One region of the Thalassospira sp. GO-4 genome, then DNA from elsewhere that is predicted to be linked to it. Evidence: predicted binding sites of a transcription regulator. Region 1 holds the regulator's gene; the other holds the start of a gene.

The links. Region 1 encodes HrcA, which represses chaperone genes, less so after heat shock. Its sites were predicted from a motif close to GTTAGCACTCNCCNNNGGNGAGTGCTAAC; they were not measured.
Region 2: the regulator HrcA is predicted to act here: its motif matches at 8,310-8,338, upstream of groES (co-chaperone GroES).

What each region holds. Positions count from the first base shown of each region.
Region 1 covers NZ_CP097807.1:3,112,849-3,124,221, forward strand. Annotated here, with positions in the region: gene M9H61_RS14410 (O-acetyl-ADP-ribose deacetylase) at 1-1, opposite strand, end outside; gene ppa (inorganic diphosphatase) at 56-580, opposite strand; gene M9H61_RS14420 (glycosyltransferase family 2 protein) at 745-1,596, opposite strand; gene M9H61_RS14425 (LysR family transcriptional regulator) at 1,690-2,628, opposite strand; gene M9H61_RS14430 (DMT family transporter) at 3,141-4,073, shown strand; gene M9H61_RS14435 (antibiotic biosynthesis monooxygenase) at 4,093-4,443, opposite strand; gene M9H61_RS14440 (NIPSNAP family protein) at 4,440-4,769, opposite strand; gene M9H61_RS14445 (hypothetical protein) at 4,982-6,217, shown strand; gene M9H61_RS14450 (helix-turn-helix transcriptional regulator) at 6,328-7,008, shown strand; gene M9H61_RS14455 (NAD-dependent deacylase) at 7,005-7,751, opposite strand; gene grpE (nucleotide exchange factor GrpE) at 7,887-8,531, opposite strand; gene hrcA (heat-inducible transcriptional repressor HrcA) at 8,583-9,641, opposite strand; gene rph (ribonuclease PH) at 9,944-10,660, shown strand; gene rdgB (RdgB/HAM1 family non-canonical purine NTP pyrophosphatase) at 10,738-11,334, shown strand.
Region 2 covers NZ_CP097807.1:1,443,769-1,455,141, forward strand. Annotated here, with positions in the region: gene M9H61_RS06860 (efflux RND transporter permease subunit) at 1-352, shown strand, start outside; gene M9H61_RS06865 (hypothetical protein) at 415-858, opposite strand; gene M9H61_RS06870 (Hsp20/alpha crystallin family protein) at 1,002-1,505, opposite strand; gene M9H61_RS06875 (NADH:flavin oxidoreductase/NADH oxidase) at 1,837-2,931, shown strand; gene dctP (TRAP transporter substrate-binding protein DctP) at 3,103-4,104, shown strand; gene M9H61_RS06885 (sensor domain-containing diguanylate cyclase) at 4,104-6,023, shown strand; gene groL (chaperonin GroEL) at 6,242-7,897, opposite strand; gene groES (co-chaperone GroES) at 7,958-8,245, opposite strand; gene M9H61_RS06900 (hypothetical protein) at 8,635-10,107, opposite strand; gene rfbC (dTDP-4-dehydrorhamnose 3,5-epimerase) at 10,323-10,880, shown strand; gene rfbA (glucose-1-phosphate thymidylyltransferase RfbA) at 10,887-11,373, opposite strand, start outside.

The DNA.
Region 1 (11,373 bases):
ACGCCCTGCCAAGGGCAGAGCGTTGCTTGAAAATTGATTTCGTCCGTTATGCCAGTTACTTGGCCAGACGTGCGACACCTTCTTCGACCAGGCTTGCTGCTTTTTCAGCACCTTCCCAGCCGGTGACCTTTACCCATTTGCCTTTTTCGAGGTCTTTGTAGCGCTCGAAGAAGTGCTGGATCTGGTCACGCAGGATCTGCGGCAGATCTTCATGCGACTTGATGTCGGTGTAGTACGGGTCGATCTTGTCATGGGGAACGCAGATCAGTTTTTCGTCCTGGCCGGCTTCGTCTTCCATCATCAGAACGCCGATCGGACGTGCCCGGATAACCGAACCGGCAACAACCGGCTCACGGAACATGACCATCGCATCAACCGGATCACCATCTTCGCCAAGCGTGTTGGGGATGAAGCCGTAATTGACCGGATAATACATCGAGGTATGCAGGAAACGGTCAACAAAGACAGCACCGGAGTCTTTGTCTACTTCGTACTTTATCGGTCCGCCCTGCGGAATTTCGATGACGACATTTACGTCCCACGGAACATCTTTGCCGACGGCAATCTTGCTGAGATCCATCTGGGAAAATCCCTTTCGCTTCTATAAAGGCATGCCCCGGCATGCCGGGACGGCTGTAATCGGCTTCGAAGATGCGAAAACGCACCCGAAGGAGAATGATGCCGCCCTTTTATCGCGAATTGTCGCCGCTTCCAAGGGGGTGCACATGCATCCTTGGTCGAAAATCACGCCGACACAGGTATTATCGCAATTTGTTCGGGACGTTGGCTTGGCAAAGTTCGATTTGGCTGTTCATTGAGTAGTTGCAGGAAGCGTTGGTGGTTCGCGTCACTTTGTGGGTTGGGAGAACCGGTCAAGCGAGGATGGTACAGGTGTAAAACAGGCGAACAATATTCAACATTCTTTCGCTTCAGGCCCGTCCGAAGCAGTCGCAGCACAAAGTCTGAATCTTCGAAACCGTGACCTTCATATGCTTCGTCAAAGCCATGAATACGGTCGATATCCGCTTTGAACACGGCAAGATTGCATGTCTGGGCCTTGCGCCAGCAGTTTTCATGTTCCCAAAGCCAGGGGCCCTTATGCGGCAGACGGATAAACTGGAACGGGCGGTTGCAGAAACCAAAAAGCGAAACGCCAAACAGGGCTGCGCGGGGCCATTTGTGGAAGGCCCATTTGCGCTTCAAAAGCATATTGGTCAGGCGTTCCTTGATGAATACGCGTTTGCCCGACACAAAACATCCGCCTTCTGCCGCTTTGCGGTGGCGGCTGACGAAGTCGGGCATGACACAGCAATCGCCGTCAATGAAGACAACAAGATCGCCTTTGGCCATCGCAATTGCCCCGTTTCGTGCCTTTGCGACCCGAAAGCCGCTATCTTCATGCCAGTAATGTTTCACCGGAACAGGGCAGGTGGCTGCGAAATTTTCAATGACACGCGTCGTCGCACCGGCAGATCCGTCATCGGCAATGATGATTTCGAAATTGCGGTCCTTCTGATCGGCGAGCGAGTTGAGCACCAGTGACAGTGCTTCCGGCCAGTTATAGGTCGTGACAACGACCGACACCAAAGATGTCATCTTCCCCAAATTACCCCGTCTTTTTCGCAGCATTGCCCGCTATTGTTAACCGAGCCTACCCTTACGAATCCTTAAGGGCAATTGACAATTCGCTTACATGAATTTCTTGCGTGCGAGTGATGCGGTTTTCGGATTGATCAGTTCGCGGATCCAGTTGGCGGCTTCGATCACGACCGGGTCCTTCTGACGCGCCGGGCGGATCAGAAGGCGGTACCACCAATGCGAAATGAAATCCGGGAAATTCAGCGGTACCAGTTCACCACGTTCGACATAGTTGCGGGCAACAACGTCGGTGCTGGCAACGATCCCCTGACCGGCACGTGCCGCTTCGAGTGCCCAGATATGATGGCTGAAGGTCCAGCAATCAGCGAGGGAGAACTTGCCAGCCTTGAACCATTGCTCGATCTGGGAAAACTGTTCACTGTCACTGTCGATCAGCAAGATATCCCGCGGGCCGAGCTCGGCAACATTGATGTTGCGGGCATCAAAGCCGCGTTTTGCCAGCCATTCGGGGGCGGCAAAGGCGGTATAGACTTCGGGAGTCAGAAGTTCAGTTACCCAATCTTCCGGACCGGGCAGGTCCTTGGGGGCGATTTGCAGGGCAAGATCAATTTCAAGCGGATCAAGCCCGTCATCAAATTCGATCTTGCGGAACTGGACAGGAATATCACCCGGCAGCCGGTCACGCAGGTTATCAAGTTCATAAAGCAACACGGTCAGAGCCGGTGTTGCAAGCGCACCAATACGGATCGCCTTGCCCTTGTCGGGACCGACTTCGCCGGTGATGTCGGCAATGCCGTCCAGGGCCTCGGTCAGGCGCGGCAACAAAAGTTCGGCCGATTTGGTCGGGCTTAGTCCGCGGCCTTTGCGGGTGAACAGGACAACACCAAGATTTTCCTCAAGCTGGCGCAACTGATGGCTGATGGCACTTTGTGTGACATGCAGTTCTTCGGCCGCACCCTTGACGCTCTGATGGCGGGCGGTGGCTTCAAAGGCGACAAGTGCGCGTAAAGGGGGCAGTTTCCGGCGCATTTTGTATTTCCATACCAGCTGTTTCCTTCGTCATACCTGTCTATCAGGAGTGATCGGAAAATGGGGCAAAAAAAACTCAACAATGGCTGAAAACTCTTCATTCGTATTTTTCCAAACAAGCGGGCAATATCATCGGCATAAAGGGTTTCCGGCCGTAGATTTTCCGATGTCTCCTTGCGCCACCTCGTAAGCCAGTCTCCCTGACTGCCGGAAACCCCCAAACAACTTCAGAACATGGAAACGATCATGACCGGACGCTGATGCGGCAAGAGCATCAAGTCCAACCCGTTTTGCCCAAAGCAACCAGATGTTCCGCAATAAGGTGGTCGCAGAGTTTGGCGGCGCAAAGGGCACGGTCGTTGACGTTGCGGAAAGAACGGGTGCCCGGCCCGAAGGGTTGGGTGCGGACGTTTTTCACAGCGTCACATTACGTGAACGATGCCCCGCATCGCCCCAGCGCAGCGTTCCTTGCCAGACAACGCGCCAATGACAAACAAAATGGATTGGATTTGATGTTGAGTGCTCTAAGCGGAAATGTCCGCGGCGTTTTATGGATGACGGCTGCAATGGCATCGGGCGTTTTTGTCGATGTCTGTGCCAAGCTGGTATCCCATGACGTTCCGACGGCTCAAATCCTTGCCATGCGGGCAATAACGACGGTTGCGGTGTTCCTGATCATCCTGATGTTTGTCGGTACCCGTTCAATCCGCACTCGCCGTCCGGTGGCCCATATTGCGCGTGGTGTTTTGTGGTACGGGTCGCTGTTTTTCGTGTTCTTTGCGCTTCGTCAGATGAGCATCGCCGAGGTCAATGCCTATTTGTTTATCGAGGCATTGCTGACCGTGTTGCTGGCGGTTGTGATCCTTGGTGAAAAGCTGACAGCACGCAAAATGATCGCAACCGTTCTGGGTTTGATCGGGGTTTGGGTGATGTGTGCGCCACGCATGGACGGGTTCGGTGTGCCGCTTGGTGTGGCTGCTGCCCTGATCGGTGCCTTCTGTTTTTCGGCGCAAACCCTGTTTGCCAAGGTGATGACGCGCACCGAGACCAATTTTTCCATGCTGTTCTGGCCGCAAATCATTGCAGTCGTGATCTGGGTGCCGATTGCCCTGATCTCCTGGCAGCCTGCGTCATTTGCCGATTGGGCCTATTCGGCGGGGGCAGGGTTCTTTGCCATGATGACGAACTATATGGTTTTGCGTGCCGTACGGGTTGCAGATGCCAGTGTCGTGTCACCAGCAGCCTATACCGCCCTGCCATTTTCAGTCGCGATGGACCTGATTTTCTTTGATATGTTGCCGGTGCCGGTCATTTTCATCGGGGCGGGAATTGTTATTCTTGCGGTGATGCTTCTGGATTACAAAGGTGGTGCGAAGCCGCAGCAGGCAACAGATACCGAGGAGATCGGGGATGATGAAACATCCCCGAAACCGGCAGAAGCATGATTGATCCACACATGCCGATCTAGTCGCGGTCATGGCGTGATCGGGAATCGTCGGGTGCCTGATGGCGTTCAAACATGCCATAATCCCGTATAACACCGGCAACCCGCAAACGGTAATCTTTAAAAATTCCGGTTCGGCCTTGGGTCTGCGCAGAACGGTGTTCCGCCAGATTGCGCCAGGCTTTCACGGCATCCTCGTCACGCCAGAATGATAGTGACAGGATTTTCCCCGGTGTGCTCAGACTTTGAAACCGTTCGATCGAAATGAAGCCATCCATGGTTTCAAGCACCGGTTTGAGATCCCCCGCAATGGCAAGATAATCGTCATAGCGCGCCGTGTGAGGTGTGACTTCGAAAATGACCGCGATCATGGTTTGATCAGCTCCGCATGCGGGGTGGACGCCAGTTTGAGAAACTGGCGTTCTTCGCGCAGGATGAATTTTTCACGTTTGGAAAACGCGTAGTTTTCCCGGCCCAGCGGATCGTCCTTTAACCGGGCGCGATAGGCTTCATAAGATGCCAGATCGGGCAAATGATAGATACCATAGGCGGTCGATACCGATCCTTCATGCGGGGCGAAATACCCGACAAGATCGGCCCCGCAACGCGGAATGGCCTGCCCCCAGTTTCGGGCATACTGGATGAAGGCATCCTTTTTATAGGGATCGATTTCATAGCGGATGAAGCAGGTGATCATGGCGGTCTTCCTTATGTAAATGGTGACGAAACCGGTGAAGGTCCCGGTATTTGTCGGAGATAGCGCAAATGATCGTCCTGTTGCTTCGATACGGATCGAACTATGGGCAATTACAAGAAGCGACAGCAAAGAACGTGACGGGGCATGGACAGGTGTGAAAAAGGACGCTATTAAATGTTACGTTATAACATAACATTTAATAGGAGCGTTCGTTGTTCAAACATTTGGTTCAGGCCGCGATCATAAGTGGTGCGGTTCTGATGCCGGTCTTGGGTATCTCTGTTGCCCGGGCCGATGATGAAACCAAACAGGCATGGCGTCTTTTTGTTACCGACCAGCAAGAGGGCGGGGTAACGGTCCTTGATCTGGAACAGAAATCGGTGATCGACCGGTTTGCCACCACGGGCTATGTCACGCATCTTGTCCCAAGCCAAAGCGGCAGAACCCTGGCCGCTGTTCAGATGGATCATGATGTCGTCCACATGATCGATAGCGGTATTGAGTTGTCCTCGCACGGGGATCACAGCGACCTTGAAATCCATGATCCGGCATTGCTGCCCATAACCATTGCGGGCAAACGCCCGGTCCACGCCGTGCCCGATCATGGCGCATTCTATATATTCTTTGATGGTGAGGGTGCGGCAAAGGTCTTTGATGAGGGAGATCTGATTGCCGGAAAATCCGTGCATAAAACAGTTGTAGGCAGTGCGCCCCATCACGGTGTTGTTGTGCCAACGTGGAACTATCATCTGATCTCCGAGCCAAATCTTGCTGTTGAAACCAAGCCGGGCAGTCTGCCGCCGCGGCTGGGCCTTAAGGTTCTTGATCAGGATGGAAAACAGATTGGTCCTGTTCATACCTGCACCGGCCTGCATGGCGAAGCATCGTCTGCCGGTGTGACGGCCTTTGGCTGCGAGGAAGGGGTGATCATCGCCTATCAGAATGGTGATGATGCGCCGGCAGTTGAAATTCTGCCCTATGGCAAGGACATGTCGGAAGGTCGTGTAGGGCATCTGACCGGTGGCAAGGCGATGCAGTTCTTCCTTGGCGATTACGGTTCCGACAAGCTGGTCTTTATTGATCGCACCGAACAGAACCCGTTTCATCTGATTAACTTGCCGGTCCGATACGTGCACTTCATCCTTGATCCGGCACGCGTGACCATTGCCTATGTCTTCACCGAGGATGGCTATCTTCATGCGGTGGATTTGCTGGATGGCAAGATTGTCCGGTCTGCCCAAATCACCAAACCCTATAGCAAGGATGGCCACTGGCGTGATCCGCGTCCGCGCATTGCTGTTGCCGGTGACGTGATTAGCGTGACCGACCCGCGCGAACATCTTGTCCGACTCGTTGATGCCGAGACTTTTGCAAGCAAAGGTGAAATCCCGGTCGACGGGCTGCCATTCAATATTGTTGCGTTGGGTGGTTCGGGCCTGTCCCACTGATCAGCGACAAGAACCAATTCCAGTGATTAAGGCAAAGGCGGACAGGTATCTGTCCGCCTTTCGCTTTGCTGGTTGTTGTTTGGTGATCACATTTCGATTACTATCGAAGGATGAAAGAAGGACCCGATATTGCCCGTGTGGCCGCATTGCTTGGTGATCCGGCGCGCGCAAATATGCTGACCGCGCTTATGGGCGGTCGGGCATTGACGGCCGCCGAACTGGCGCAGGAAGCCGGTGTTACCCCGCAAACCGCAAGTTCCCATCTGGCGAAACTAGAAGCCGGGCAGATTGTTGTACCGCGCAAACAGGGGCGACATCGTTATTTCACGTTGTCGGGTCCCGATATTGTCGAAGCGCTTGAGGTCCTGATGGGGATTGCGAACCGGGTTGGACATAACCGGGTGCGGACCGGGCCGAAGGACCCGGAACTGCGCAAGGCACGCGTTTGCTATGACCATCTGGCGGGGGACATGGGGGTTGCCCTGTTTGACGGATTGATCAAAGGAAAGCTGATCGAAAATACCGTAAATGGCGTGGGGCTGACCGATGCCGGCGTGGCATTTGCTGACAAATTCGGCATTGATCTTGAAGCCTTGCGTCGCAAACGCCGTCCGCTTTGCCGGGAATGTCTGGATTGGAGTGCACGGCAATCGCATTTGGCCGGTTCATTTGGGGCGGCAATGTTGGACCGATTTTACGAGCTGGGTTGGGCCAGGCGGGTTGCGGAGTCGCGCATTGTGCAGTTTGAACGCGATGGCGAACGCCAGTTCCGTGATCTTGTGAATTTCTAATCGCCGAGCAAGCGTGCGACAAAGGCTGGCACCAGATCGGTCGCCGACCCATACGCACTGTGTTCAAACAGCGTCGCGCCCGAACTTGGTTCAAGATTGAGCTCGACCGTTTCCGCCCCGGCTTCTTCATGGGCGACTTGAACAAATCCGGCAGCCGGATAGACATTTCCCGATGTCCCGATCGAGATAAAAAGCCCGCATTCGCCCAAGGCGGCGTATATGCGTTCCATCTCAAGGGGCATTTCGCCAAACCACACGACATGCGGACGAAGCCCGCCAGCCTTGCCACAGGACGGGCAAGGGGTTTCCTTGGCAAGATCATCAGACCAGTGGGCAAGAAGATCACAATGGTTGCAGCGGATTTTCAAAAGCTCGCCATGCATATGGATCAGGTTTTTCGATCCGGCCCGGTCATGAAGATCGTCGATATTCTGCGTCACCAGCAGCACAGGCCCCGGCCACTCGGCCTCAAGCCGGGCAAGGGCAATGTGGGCGGCATTGGGTTGAACCGCGGGATCAAGCAGTCCGGATCGGCGGTCATTATAGAAATAATGCACCAGATCAGGGTTGTTAACGAAGGCCTCGGGTGTTGCGACTTCGGAAATGTCGTATTTCGCCCAGATACCGTCAGGATCGCGAAATGTATGCAGGCCGCTTTCCTTGGAAATGCCCGCACCGGTCAGAATGACAATCGGGGCGGCTTCGTCACGCAGGATTTCAATCAGATCGGGGCGGAGCGGCATCTTAGTGATCCTTGATTGGCAGGGAACTTTTGCCCGACAGCCTAATGCAAACAAAACACCCCCGCCAAGTATGTCTGGCAGGGGTGGTTGCTAAACCCGATCCGCTAAAACCGGTTTATCTGAATATTGTGGCGATCAGGCCGAAGTATCGACATTGCTGCCCGGGCCGTCTTCCTTGGCCGGGGCTTCGCCGGCCGGATTTTTGGTCACACCGACCATTGCCGGGCGCAGCAAGCGGCCCTTAAGCACGTAACCGGCCTGCATGACCTGTGCGACATGACCGTCCGGATATTCCGGGTTCGGCATTTCAAACACGGCCTGATGTTTGTTCGGATCAAGCTTTTCACCAAGTGGTTCAAGCTTTTCGATGCCGTTCTGTTCCATCGCCTTGAGCAGCGCCTTTTCGGTCATCTCGACACCGTCAACCAGCGTTTTCATCGCCGGGTCAGCATCAGAGGTATCACCGGCTGCTTCGAGTGCACGGCGCAGGTTGTCGCCCACATCCAGAAGGTCACGGGCAAATTTCGTGATGGCGTAGTTGCCGGCATCCTCGACGTCTTTTTTTGCACGACGGCGGGTATTTTCCACCTCGGCGGCCTGACGCAACAGACGGTCTTTCAGTTCTGCGACTTCGGCTTCGAGGGCTGCGACCGGATCTTCGATAACAACTTCTTCGCTTTCTGCCTCGGTCGCCTCTGCTGCGACGTCTTCAGCTGCGGTTTCCTCTGCGGCATTCACATCCTGCAGATCTTCCGGATTGTTTTTTGCGGTTTCCGACATGGCTAACCTTACTACTTTCACGTTGTGCGGCCTGACACGCAGCGCCGCGATTTATCCAATCAGTCGACCGACCAGCTTGGCGGTATAATCGACCAGCGGAATGATCCGGGCATAATTGATCCGGGTCGGTCCGACAACCCCGATTGCGCCCACAATGCTGCCTTCTGCATTCTGATAGGGCGAAATCACCATCGACAGACCCGATCCGCCAAACAGTTTATTTTCTGACCCGATGAAAATCTGAACGCCCTGGGCATCCGTCGTCACATCGAGCAATTCAATCATCTGATCACGGGCCTCAAGCACGTTAAACAAGCGGCGAACGGTCTCAAGCTGTTCTATCGTATCGATATTTTCAAGCAGCTGGGACTGTCCCTTAACGATCAGAGACGATCCCTTGACCCCGCCGGCCCATGTCGCAAGGCCCGCATCAATCAGATTGGCTGAAAGATCATCAAGCTCCTGCTTGAGCTGATCACGTTCCTTTGTGATCAGTACTCTTGCATCATCAAGTGTCTTTCCAGCCAACCGGGTATTTAGATAATTCGCCGCCTCTGTCAATGCCGAGGCGGGCAAATCGACCGGTACATCCAGGATTCGGTTTTCAACCGTGCCGTTCTGCGACACCAGAACCGCAAGCACTTTTCCGGGTGAAAGCGCAACAAATTCAATCTGTTTAAGGCGGATGCCGTCGGTTTTCGGTGCAACCACCAGGCCTGCGCAGCGCGACAGGCCGGAAAGCATTGTGGTGGCCTCGCCCAGCATCTGATCAAGCGAATAGCCCGCCTGTTCGCAATTCTTGGTCAACTGGTCGCGTTCGGCATTGGGAAGATCGCCGACTTCCATCAGGGCATTCACAAACAGCCGCAAACCCTTTTCACTGGGAAGGCGGCCGGCTGAAACATGCGGTGCAACCAGAAGACCCATGTCTTCAAGATCGGACATGACGTTGCGAATGGTTGCAGCCGAAAGATTTTCGGACATGCGCCGGGCAATGGACCGCGACCCGATCGGTTCGCCGGTTTCGACATAGGCATCGACAATCTGGCGGAACACTTCACGTGACCGCGCATTCATATCGCCCAGCAATGTATCGTCAAAATGCGCCATTTGTTCTGTGCCAACCGGTTCAGACAAAGCTGTCTCAATGCTTTTGAGAATTTAGTCAGGCAAGGCGATGGCGTCAATCACACCGCGGGGCCGCACATGGTGAAAGCTGCATTGCTTCAAGCCCTTGGTTTGAAAACGTTGTTTGCCGACCGGGGTATTGATGTGCGAATCGGACGCAATTTTGACGGGGAAACTGCTGGACCTTTGGCGGGTGGCGCCGTACTTTGGGCCAAATTTTCAGACAGTTCGCCTTTGTTGCTTTGTCACAAGGGCCTGACCTTACAAACAAGAGGTTCCCACTCATGCGCCCATCCGGCCGTACCCCCGATCAGCTTCGTGACGTAACCATTGAAACCGGTGTTTCGAAATATGCCGAAGGGTCCTGCCTGATCAAATTCGGCGACACCCACGTTATTTGTACCGCCACGGTCGAAGACAAGGTGCCTGGCTGGATGCGCAATTCCGGCAAAGGCTGGATAACCGCAGAATACGGCATGCTGCCGCGTGCCACCGATTCGCGTATGCAGCGTGAAGCTGCGCGTGGCGGCCAATCGGGCCGTACCCAGGAAATTCAGCGCCTGATCGGTCGTTCGATCCGTGCGGTGGCCGATATGAAAGCCATGGGCGAAATGCAGATGCGTCTGGATTGTGATGTCATCCAGGCAGATGGCGGTACCCGTACCGCATCGATCACCGGTGCCTATGTCGCGGCCCATCTGGCATTTCAGGGCGTGCGCCGCCTTGGCCTGATCAAGGAAATCCCGCTGACCCAGCCGGTTGCCGCCATTTCATGCGGTATTTATGAAGGCGAGGCCGTGCTTGATCTGGATTATGCTGAAGACAGCAATGCGGGTGCTGATGCCAACTTTGTGCTGGCGGGCAATGGTGGCATCGTCGAGGTGCAGGCAACTGCCGAAGACGTACCGTTTGATCGCGAGTCTTATGACAAGATGTTCGCGCTGGCCGAAAAAGGCTGCAAAGAGCTGTTTGCCAAACAGCGCGAGGCCCTTGGCCTTTAATTTGAAAATGAAATTTGCGGCAGGCATCCCACCTGCCGCTTTTCGTATCTGACCCTTATTGTATCTCAGGCAGAAAAATGGCGCGTCGTTTTACGGAAAAGAAACTGGTGATTGCCAGCCATAACAAAGGCAAGATCAAGGAAATTGGCGAATTGCTGGCCCCGTTCGGGATCGAGGTATTTTCAGCCGGCGAACTTGATTTGCCAGAGCCCGAAGAAACCGAAAAGACCTTTATCGGCAATGCGCAGCTGAAATCGATGGCCGCGGCAAAGGGGGCCAATCTTCCGGCACTGGCCGATGACAGCGGCCTTGCGGTTTCCGCCCTTGATGGTGCACCGGGGATATATTCGGCGCGCTGGGCCGGTCCGGACAAGGATTTCGACATGGCAATGGAAAAGGTCCAGAACGGGATCGGCAACCATCCGGATCGCCGGGCGTCCTTTATCTGTGCGTTGTCATTGGCCTGGCCCGATGGGCATGTCGAGAATTTCGAAGGCAAGATCGATGGCGAAATCGTCTGGCCGAAGCGCGGTCGTCACGGATTTGGCTATGACCCGATCTTCCAGCCCAAGGGATATGACGAAACCTTTGGCGAAATGGACCCGGCCAAAAAGCATGAAATGAGCCACCGTGCCGATGCCTTTGCCCAACTGGTCAAGGCCTGCTTCGAATAAGCCTTTCAAAGATCCAAAGCCTGCATTGAACATATGCAC
Region 2 (11,373 bases), 1.7 Mb from region 1:
GGTTTATTGTGTACGATTGCAGGGATACTGGTGCCCGACTTATTCGATCCAGCAGAACGTCTTTAACAATGCCGCCAGGTTCGGGGCAACCGAACGCCAGATGGCGCGACAGAACCTTTATGCCCGTGAACTTGCGGTTCTTAATGTCCCCTATAAGGACGTCGTCGCCGCCATACGGGTTCGCCGTGACTGGGCTGGTGCGGGATATGATGCAGGCGGCACTTTTACCTATCTCGAACTCAGAAAGAACCAATGGGCAACAACCGAAAACAAGGCCTTTGCCGACCGCATCGGGAACTGGTTGACGAACAACCACCTGATCAACACCCAAAGGGCGCTGCCTACCCCGTAACTAAAAACATGACTGGTCCGGGCAATGCTGTCCGGACCCGCCAGAAAGAATGTAACACCGGATCAGGATGCGACCAGCGCACCGGATGCAAGGGTGTCTTCAAATCCTTCGACCGATTGCTCATAACCGCTATCGGTCTTGTTTGTACCGACCAGCTTTCCCGATAGGTCTTTGAGACTGGATAAAAGTGTCTGATCACGTGCCTGCTGTTCTTCGGCCTTCTTGCGCAGTTCTGTCTGATTGACAGCAGCCTGCCGTGCGATCCAGGCCGCATCATCCTTGGCAAGTTTTTTAGCCGTCGCCTCGCCGATGATGATCGCGCCGGAAATTTCGCTTTGCGCGACGGACACTTCTTTGCCACCTGTTTCGACCGCGGTGCAGCTTTGTGCGACACGACTGGCAATGGCGCAAAGCTGATCGGTCTGGGTTTCGGTTCGAAAAGATGCAAGATCGGCCTTATACGCCGTCGCATAATCATTGGCCAGATCGCCAAGTGTGCTGCTCATCTCAAGGTCTCCTTTGATAGTGTGGATACACCAGAAGACGGGCAGCCCGGTCACCATGTGAGGAGCCGGATAAAAAAAGACGGGCGGTAAAAACCGCCCGTCAGGCAACACAGGGAAAGCTTCTCAGGGAGGAGAGACAACACTTAGCCGCTGACAGTAATCTTGCGCGGCTCGGGTTTCTGTTCCGCTACTTTGGGGAGAGTAAGGACCAGAACACCGTTCTTGAATGATGCGGTAATGTTATCAACATCAATCGTATCATTCAGGCGGAACGACCGTTTGAAGCTGCCATAGCTGCGTTCGATGACGCGGGCACCTTCGTTTGATTCACGGGTGGATTTCTTTTCACCTGTGATGGTCAGAACACCTTCAAGGACCGACACATCAACGTCATCCTGTTCCACACCGGGAAGTTCGGCGGACAGTTCGATATGATCATCGGTTTCGTGAACATCGATACGCGGGTTCAAAAGGGTTTTTGCGGCTTCCTTGTCATCGGCAAAAGCCTGTGACGCAGTTACGCGATCCCCAAAGATCGAACCGATCATGCGATCAAAATCACGGGAAATAAGCGAGAAAGGATCACCATAGGTCGGTGCAGATGCAAGGCGACGTGCGGATCCATTAAGAGTCTGAAGACCAGTCATAATTACCCTCCGTTACAGACGAGTATTCTTGCGCCATCGGCCCAGACCAGGCTGCAACCTTGACGCGTATCGGGGCACCATGCCCCTTTGCAAACTTGAGATAGAGCACAGGAAATTTTCCGCAAGTGGGCCGGCACATTTTTTTGATATTTTTTGCAGCCCGCCCTGATCGCGTCCCCGGTATCATCCCCGATCGCCCCACCTAACCCGTTAAACGGCCTGTCATTTTTGACAAAATCCAAAACAGAGACTGGCACTCCCGTGCTTGGCGGATTAGCTTCTTTGCATTGTTTGTCGGTCCGAAGATCGACCTCCCTGATAAGGATGATCCATGAGTACTCTTTTTTCACCGCTGTCACTTGGCAAGCTTGCCCTTGATAACCGCGTAATCATCGCACCGATGTGCCAGTATTCCGCAGATAACGGCAAAACCACCGACTGGCACCCGATGCATCTGGGCAACCTTGCCCAGTCCGGTGCGGGATTGCTGATCATCGAAGCAACCGCCGTCGAACCGGAAGGCCGGATTACCTATGGCGATGTCGGACTTTGGGATGACGAAACCGAAGCCGCCCTTGCCAAGACCATTTCCGCTGTGCGCAGCCATTCCGACATGCCGATTGCCATTCAGCTGGCCCATGCCGGGCGCAAGGCATCCTGTGAAAAGCCGTGGCTTGGTGGACATGCCATTGATCCCGACCATGCCAATGGCTGGCAGGTTTGCGCACCGTCGGCTGTTCCCTTCCGTGATGGCGACCCGATCCCCGAAGCCCTGAGCAAATCGCGGATTTCCGAAATCGTGCAGGCCTTTGTCGAAAGCGCCAAGCGCGCTATTCGCATCGGCTTTGACGCGATTGAAATTCACGCGGCACACGGATATCTGCTGCATCAGTTTTTGTCACCGCACGCCAACAAGCGTGACGACGAATATGGCGGATCGTTTGAAAACCGCACCCGTCTTGTTCTTGAAGTCTATGACGCCCTTCGCGCCGAAGTCGGTACCGACTATCCGCTTGGCATCCGTATTTCGGCAACCGACTGGGTTGATGGTGGCTGGGATATCGATCAAAGCGTCGAACTGGCAAAGCTTCTTGAAGCACGCGGATGCGACTTCATCGATGTGTCTTCCGGTGGCCTGCATATTGATCAGAAAATCCCGCTTGGCCCGAACTATCAGGTCCCGTTTGCGGCCCGCATCAAGGCCGAAACCGGCATGACCACCATTGCTGTCGGCCTGATTACCGAAGCAGAACAGGCCGAAGCCATCACCTTTACCGGTCAGGCCGATGCCATCGCCCTTGCGCGCGGCATTCTCTATGATCCGCGCTGGCCATGGCATGCAGCGGCAACCCTTGGCGCCGAAGTCAAAGCAGCCCCGCAATATCTGCGCTGCCAACCGCGCAGCCTGAAGAAACTGTTCGGCTGATCCCCGTCGGGTAAAGCCCCATCCGCAAAAACTAGACGATCGGATAGGTTTTCTTGATGTAGGTCAAGGCTACCTATCCGACCTTTCCCCTACTTTGGCAACATTCTGAAATCATTCAAAACAGCGCGCCTTTTACACGGTGCCTGCCAATTTCTGCCAAGGACCGGGAACGTGAAATCTGTATTGCGCGCACTTGTTATCGCCTGTTGCATGACGCTGACTGTCACTGGCGCGCGCAGTGCCGAAATCCTGATTTCGACCGAAAACACTGCCGATCATTTCCAAACCATTTTCCTTCAGAAATTTGCCGCAACCCTGAATGCCGAGATATCCGAACACAGGTTTCGGGTCATTCATTCGGCAAAGGCCTTCAAGGACCGCGACGTCGCCGAGGCATTATCGACCGGACGGATTGCAATGGCCGCCCCGGGCATCTGGCACCTTGGTCGATTTTCGGCCGACCTCAATGCGCTTTTATTACCCAGTTTCATGGGGCTTGGCTCTGCCGATGTGCGCAAGATTGTCGATGGCGATTTCGGAACGCGATTGAACCAGTCCCTTGAAAAGAACCTTAATGTCCGGGTTCTGGGACGCTGGCTTGATCTGGGACCGGCCCATATTTTTACCCGCAACGTCGCGGTCAATCATTTCGGGGACCTTCGCGGATTGCGCATCCGCTATGCCGGGGGCGAAGGCAATGCCTTGCGGCTTAAGGCCATGGGGGCCATTCCTGTGCTGATCCCCTGGCCCAACGTTCCTGACGCCCTTGATCGCAAGGAAATAGACGGTCTTCTAACCACCACCAGCACCGTGGTCAGCGCCGCCCTTTGGAAGCACGGCATTGCCCATGCGTTTCTGAGCTATTCCTATTATCCGTTTTATGTGCCGCTGATTTCCCATGATGTCTGGGCCCGGCTGAAACCGGCAACGCGTGATATCATCTTTCGGGTCTGGGAAGATATGGTTGATGATGGCCGGAAACTGGCGGTCACGCACCAGCAGGCATCCCTGATTACCGCGGCACAAAACAATATCGACATTGCCGACCCGGGTATGGCTGAACGCCAGAAGCAGCGCCTTGTGCTGCTTGCCCATCAGGGGGAACTCGCCGCGACCGCAGGCATATCGCAATCTGCCGTTCGCACCCTGACCCAGATCGCGGGACAACCGTAATGCCGGCAAAAACCACATATCCCGGCTGGCGGCGCATCCTTGACGAACAGTTCCTGAGCGTCTTTTTGTCGATCGGATTGCTCCTTGGCGTGTTGTTCCTGATGGCCTGGCAGACGGTCTCAGAACGGCAAACCGCCCGTCAGCGTGCGATCGATACCACCGGCTTTGCCATCACCACCTATGGCGACAATCTTTCAAGCATCCTGATCAAGGCTGACAACACCGCGCTGATGGCAGCACGCGAAGCAGTGATTGTTCCCGATTTTGATCTTGAACGTCATCTGTCAACCATGATCAAGGATGACAACAATCTGGTCGGGTATATCCTGCTTGATGCGGCGGGCAGGATTGCCCATGACTTCACATTTTTTGATTTTGATAAAACCGTCCTTCCGGTTTCGGAAATCATTGCACGCCATCGCGATGACTGGATCGAACCGGCCTTTCGCGCCACATCGACCCTTGGCCTGAAATCTGGATATCTTGCTGTTGAACGCGGCATCTGGTCGCCGAACGGTACGTTTCTTGGCGTGATAGTGATCTTTCTGGCGATTGAAAACCCGTATGAGGACACGCCGCTTGAACGGTTCCTTGCCGGCTCACGGATGCGGGTTGCGACCCTCAATACCGATGATCTTCTGGCCGAAGTCCAGTCACCCCATATCGGAACCACCGACTGGTTCTCCGCCCGTCAGGAAGAAGCATTCTGGGATCTGAATGCCGACAGCGACAAGATCGATATGGGGGGGGTTGCCCTGTTTGGGGATTTTGTGCTGGCGCGCAAGAACCTTGATGGTCTTCCGATCACCATTTACATGCAGGTGCCGATCAACAGTTTCATGGGCAACTATGACACCACCCGTCAGACCGCGCTGATTGCATCGGGCGTGGTGATTGCCGTGACCCTGTTTCTGTTTTTGCAAATCCGCATTGACCGCAAAACCAAACGCCGCAATGAACGCAAGCGCCTTGAACTCGACAAGCGGCTGCAATTCGCCCTTGATAGCACCGGCCAGGGTCTTTGGGACTGGGATTTCGCCAAGCAGCAGGGATACTATTCCGATAACCTGTACCGATTGATGGAAATCCATCACGGCGAAGTCTGCCTGACCTTTGACAGCTTCAAGGACCGCATTCATGCCGATGACCGCAAACAATTCGATGCAGCCATCGCCGAACATATCAGCGGCAACAAACCGGCCTTTGAAATAGAAGTCCGCATGCATGTCGGATCGGAAGATCAGTGGAACTGGTTCCATCACAGCGGGTCGGTCATTGAATGGGACCGCAATCGCGAACCCAAACGGATGATCGGCCTGCTCAAGAACATCCACCATCAGAAACTCAAACGGATCGATCTTGAATTCAAGGCTCGCCATGACCCGCTAACCGGGCTTTTGAACCGCACCGCGTTCGAGGATTATGCCCGTCGTGTTCATGCCTTGTCCCTGCGCACGAACCGGCCTTATTGCATGGTGATGCTCGATATTGATCACTTCAAAAAGGTCAACGACACGTTCGGACATGATTGCGGGGACATTGTTCTGAAACGTATATGCGATATCACGTCACGCGCCCTGCGGTTTGAAGAGGAAAAGCTGTTCTTCCGGCTTGGCGGCGAAGAATTCGTGATCTTGCTGCCGCAAAATGATTGCGCTGCCGGGGCAGCTGTGGCCGAACGTATCCGGAAAAATGTCTGTGCCGAGCCGATCCTGGCGGATGGCCATCACATCGACATTACCATCAGCGCCGGTGTTGCTGCCCATCGCGACAGCGAACTTCCCGACATCACGCTCAGACGTGCCGACTGGGCCCTTTATCAGGCCAAGAACACCGGCCGAAACCGGGTATATCGCGCGCCGGGTACCACCGATGTCAGCTTCCCGGATCCCGAGACCATGAGCGACACGGCACTGTGATCTGTTGACCTGAGCAAACGGGATTTTCCCGCCCTATCGCAAACGCCCCCTTGAACAGGTCCGTTACCCCCCACCCGACCAGATGCTGCGTGCAAGCCCGGCATCACGCACCGAGATTCATGCGCCTGTCTTGTCGCGAACATATGAAGTGCCACAACAGAAAAGGGCCCCGCAAATGCGGAGCCCTTCCTGTAGTGCAAGGTCGGTAGGTGTAAGGCTTAGAAGCCCATGCCACCCATGCCGCCCATACCACCCATGCCACCCATGTCAGGTGCGCCGCCAGCCGACTTGTCTTCCGGCTTTTCAGCGATCATGCATTCGGTGGTGATCAGCAGACCAGCGACCGATGCTGCGTCCTGCAGGGCAGTACGAACAACTTTGGCCGGGTCGATGATGCCAGCTTTGATCAGGTTGGTGTATTCGCCTTTCTGGGCGTCATAACCGAACTCGACGTCGTCCTGCTCAAGCAGTTTGCCAGCAACAACCGCACCGTCTACGCCAGCGTTGGTTGCAATCTGACGAACCGGTGCCTGCAGGGCACGGCGAACGATGTCAACACCGATGGTCTGGTCATGGTTTTCACCTTCGAGACCTTCGAGCGCCTTGACCGAGTACAGCAGAGCCGTACCACCACCAGCAACGATGCCTTCTTCGACAGCCGCGCGGGTTGCGTGCAGAGCATCGTCAACACGGTCTTTACGTTCTTTAACTTCGATTTCCGAAGCGCCGCCGATTTTGATCACTGCAACGCCGCCAGCGAGTTTCGCGAGACGTTCCTGCAGTTTTTCACGATCGTAATCAGAGGTGGTTTCTTCGATCTGGGCGCGGATCTGACCAACACGTGCTTCGATCTGTGCTTTCTCACCGGCACCATCAACGATGGTGGTTTCTTCTTTGGTGATGGTGACAGATTTCGCGGTGCCGAGCATATCAAGCGAAACGTTTTCCAGCTTGATGCCGAGATCTTCGGAGACAACCTGACCGCCGGTAAGGATGGCGATATCTTCGAGCATTGCTTTACGACGGTCGCCGAAGCCCGGAGCTTTAACAGCAGCGATTTTCAGGCCACCGCGCAGCTTGTTGACAACCAGGGTTGCCAGAGCTTCGCCTTCGATGTCTTCAGCAATGATCAGAAGCGGCTTGCCGGACTGAACGACCGACTCAAGCAGCGGAAGGATCGGCTGAAGCGAGGAGATTTTCTTGTCGAACAGCAGGATGTACGGAGCATCCATTTCTGCGACCATTTTCTCCGGGTTGGTTACGAAGTACGGCGACAGGTAACCACGGTCGAACTGCATGCCTTCGACAACGTCGAGTTCGGTGTGCAGGCCTTTGGCTTCCTCAACGGTGATAACACCTTCGTTGCCAACTTTTTCCATGGCTTCGGCGATCATTTCGCCAACTTCACGGTCACCGTTTGCAGAGATGTTACCAACCTGTGCGATTTCGTCGCGACCGGCAACTTTACGTGCACGGCTCTGGATGGATTCGATGACTTTTGCGGTTGCAAGGTCGATACCGCGTTTCAGGTCCATCGGGTTCATGCCGGCAGCAACGGACTTGTTGCCTTCACGAACGATTGCCTGTGCCAGAACGGTTGCGGTCGTGGTGCCGTCACCAGCCAGATCGGCGGTTTTCGACGCGACTTCGCGAACCATCTGTGCGCCCATGTTTTCGAACTTGTCGGTCAGTTCGATTTCTTTGGCGACCGAAACACCGTCCTTGGTTACGCGCGGCGCACCAAAGGATTTTTCGATAACAACGTTACGACCTTTCGGGCCGAGCGTCACTTTGACGGCATCAGCGAGAATGTCGACACCGCGCAGCATTTTGGAACGTGCGTCGGTGGAGAATTTTACTTCTTTAGCAGCCATAATATTCTTTCCTCTCTATGAGACGGATGAACGTGGACTTAAGTCACCCAAAGGGCTGACTTATTCCATGATGCCCATAATGTCGGACTCTTTCATGATCAGCAGCTCTTCGCCGTCGACCTTGACTTCGGTGCCCGACCATTTGCCAAACAGGACTTTGTCACCTGCTTTGACGTCGAGGGCTACGACCGAGCCATCATCTTTGCGAACGCCAGAACCAACAGCGACGATTTCGCCTTCCTGCGGTTTTTCTTTGGCGGTATCCGGAATAATGATGCCACCGGCAGTCTTGGTGTCGGACTCGACACGACGTACCAGTACTCGATCATGCAGCGGACGGAACTTCATTTTAGACAACTCCGTGTTAAAGCTAAGGCTCGTTTAAAACTACGACTAACCGGGATGAGCCCGTATTAGCACTCACCCCCGGCGAGTGCTAACAGCATTTATTGAAGTGCCTGTTCAAAGTCAATAGGAAGATGCAAAAAGACGCAGAACTGTCACGATTTTTGCGCAATTATGGCCGCTTGAGGCGCGCGAAAAACCGCCATGTGCGACGGGGTGGTGATCACAACATTTTCCGATCACCGACACAACCCCTTGCCGTAAAATAATACGTGCCCATCCGATCACAATGGGCAACAGCAGAATCGCTGAAAAATATTTATGCCCCCCCTGATCAGGGTTCCCGGCGGCCTATCATTCGGGTGTGCCCTCACGTCCGGCACCGGGATCGGTCATTTCAGGTCGAAATAACGTCCAAGCAATTCCGGCTCGTCAAAATGGCGTCGACCGACAAAGGCCGTTGCATGATGCCCCCACTGGCGCATGGCGCCGGGCTTATCAATCCCCAACGGCCACAAGATATACCGTTCCAACCGTTCGGTGCCGGGTACGAAACCGTCTTCGTCATACAGGCTGGCAAACCCTGTCCCATCGCCAAGTGCAAGACTGCCAAGCTGCTGCTCTGCCACAAGGGCTGAGGCAACAGTGTGATGTGCCTCATATTGATCACGGGCCGTGACCGCCATCAGATAGTGACTGACGGCATCGATCCACAGAATCGGCCGGGCCAAAACCGATGATGCCACCGCACCAGCCGGACTTTCCGCCGTTTCGCGGATGTCGCCATCTTCGGGGGCTTCAATCCGGTGCAAAGACGGGCTTGGGAAAAACAGGTGATAACAACCACAGCCATGAATGGTATCGGCAATTAATGGCGCCCCCTTCTCATCAAGGGTCACCCGCCAGATCAGCGCATCAAGATGCCCGGCAAGAATGTCAAACATGCTCTGTGCCGGGCGCTCCGGGAACCAGACGGTATAAATGATTTGCGGATGCCATTGATCATTGAACCAGGTGTGACCAAGCCGATAGAAAATCGTTGGCTGATCAATATCGACATGCGCAACCGCCCCTTTGGCCGATAGTGACGGATGGCCGATCCGGTCGCTGTCAGACTGTACCCGGACGCGAAATTCCGGCGCATAGGCCCGGGCGATATTTTCAAGCTCCACCGCGGTTGGAACCAGCCGGCCAAATGCGTCCTTTCTGATGTCCTCTATGGCAAGGGTCGCAGCCCCGCCATCGTTTTGGCCGGACAGTTGATAGCTTTCCCATGCGCCAAGCCCAATCAACGCATCCGGTCCAAGGTCAAAACTGCCCAGATTGTCGCGCTTCCACCCCTCGTAACCAAAATGGGCTGCAAAAGCCGTCAATGGGTAAAACCCGGCGATCCGCTGAAAATCAAGATAGTCGTCCGGAACGAAAACCGACTTCGACAAAGCTTGATAATCAGCCATACCCAGTTGTGCCGCCATCTGATCTGCGCACTCTTCAGTACGCGCAAGTGATGACATTGACGCATCGCCACGATTACGAAACTCCGATGCCCGCGCCGCACGATCAAGCCCACGCATTTGTGCTACCCAGTCGGCAAAAAGCACATCAGCCGCCTGCCCGCCTGCGACCGCAGCGCCAACCTGTTTGCCCATCAGCACCGAATTACGATTTGCGCGCAAGAACGGGAACGCTGGCACTTTACTGGTGGACGCGTTTCTAATGCCGTGACTGGCGACAGCGTGATCAAAATCGGAAAGTTGTTGTGCGCAAACCGGTACGGATGTTGCGACATCACCCTTTTGCTGGCTTGCACATGCGCAAAGCAAGCTCAGAAGCACAATGCTCATATAGTGCGAACGAAACTTCATTTGTTTCTCCGTCACTGTTGTTGCCCACTCATTTTCGTGCATGACCATTGGTGCGCATGAACAGGCTTGCTTTAAGGGTGTTACTTTTTCTCTTTTATACCTGATGGCAATTTCAGCATGAACAGCATCTTTATCATAATGCGCAAATGCGATAAGCCATTTCGTCTGTTACGCGTCATCCGAATTGTTGCTGAATTCTGTATAAGGCCCAGTCCATGAAGTTTGAAGCCCTTGAAATTCCGGATGTAAAGGTTCTTTACCCCAAGCAGTTTGGTGACGAACGCGGGTTCTTTTCGGAAACTTATAGCCAAAATGCTTTCCGTGCTGCGGGAATCGAGGAAGTTTTTGTCCAGGACAATCACTCTCTGTCACGTGACACAGGGGTGCTGCGGGGTCTGCATTATCAGTGTCCGCCCTTCGCACAAGACAAACTGGTTCGTGTTATGCGTGGTCGTATTCTTGATGTTTCCGTTGATATTCGCGCGCACTCAACAACGTTCGGCAGATGGGTTGCGGTTGAAATCAGTGCGAAAAAATGGAACCAGATTTTCGTGCCAAAAGGATTTGCCCATGGCTTCGTAACGTTGGAACCAGACACGGAAGTTACCTATAAAGTCTCCGCACCCTATGCACCTGAGGCAGAACGTGCCATCAAGTGGAACGATATCGACCTTGCGATCAAATGGCCATTTGATGCCAGCGAAGTGACGCTCTCCGCCAGAGATGCAGAAGCAATGACATTTGCTGAATATCGAAAGGATCCGGCCTTTTAGGGCCGGTCATATTTGGTCGAGCGTCTTGAGAACCGTCTGCAAATAGGTTTTGTAAGAGCTTACACCATAATATCCGATCAACTTCTCAAACTGATCGACCGATATCAAGCCGCTGCGCAGTGCTATTTCTTCCGGGCATGCAATCTTGAGGCTCTGACGGTTTTCTACCGTACGGACAAAGTTTGCCGCATCAAGCATTGCACCATGCGTTCCCGTATCAAGCCAGGCATAGCCGCGCCCCATTTTCTCCACGCGAAGCTGACCACGTTCGAGATACGCCTTGTTCACGTCTGTGATTTCAAGTTCACCGCGTGCAGAGGGCTTCACGGAACGCGCGATATCAACAACATCCTGATCGTAGAAATAAAGTCCGGTAACGGCATAGTTGGACTTTGGCTCTGCCGGTTTTTCCTCGATATCCAGGGCAACGCCATTCCGATCAAACTCTACAACACCATAACGCTCGGGGTCCTGCACAAAATATGCAAAAACG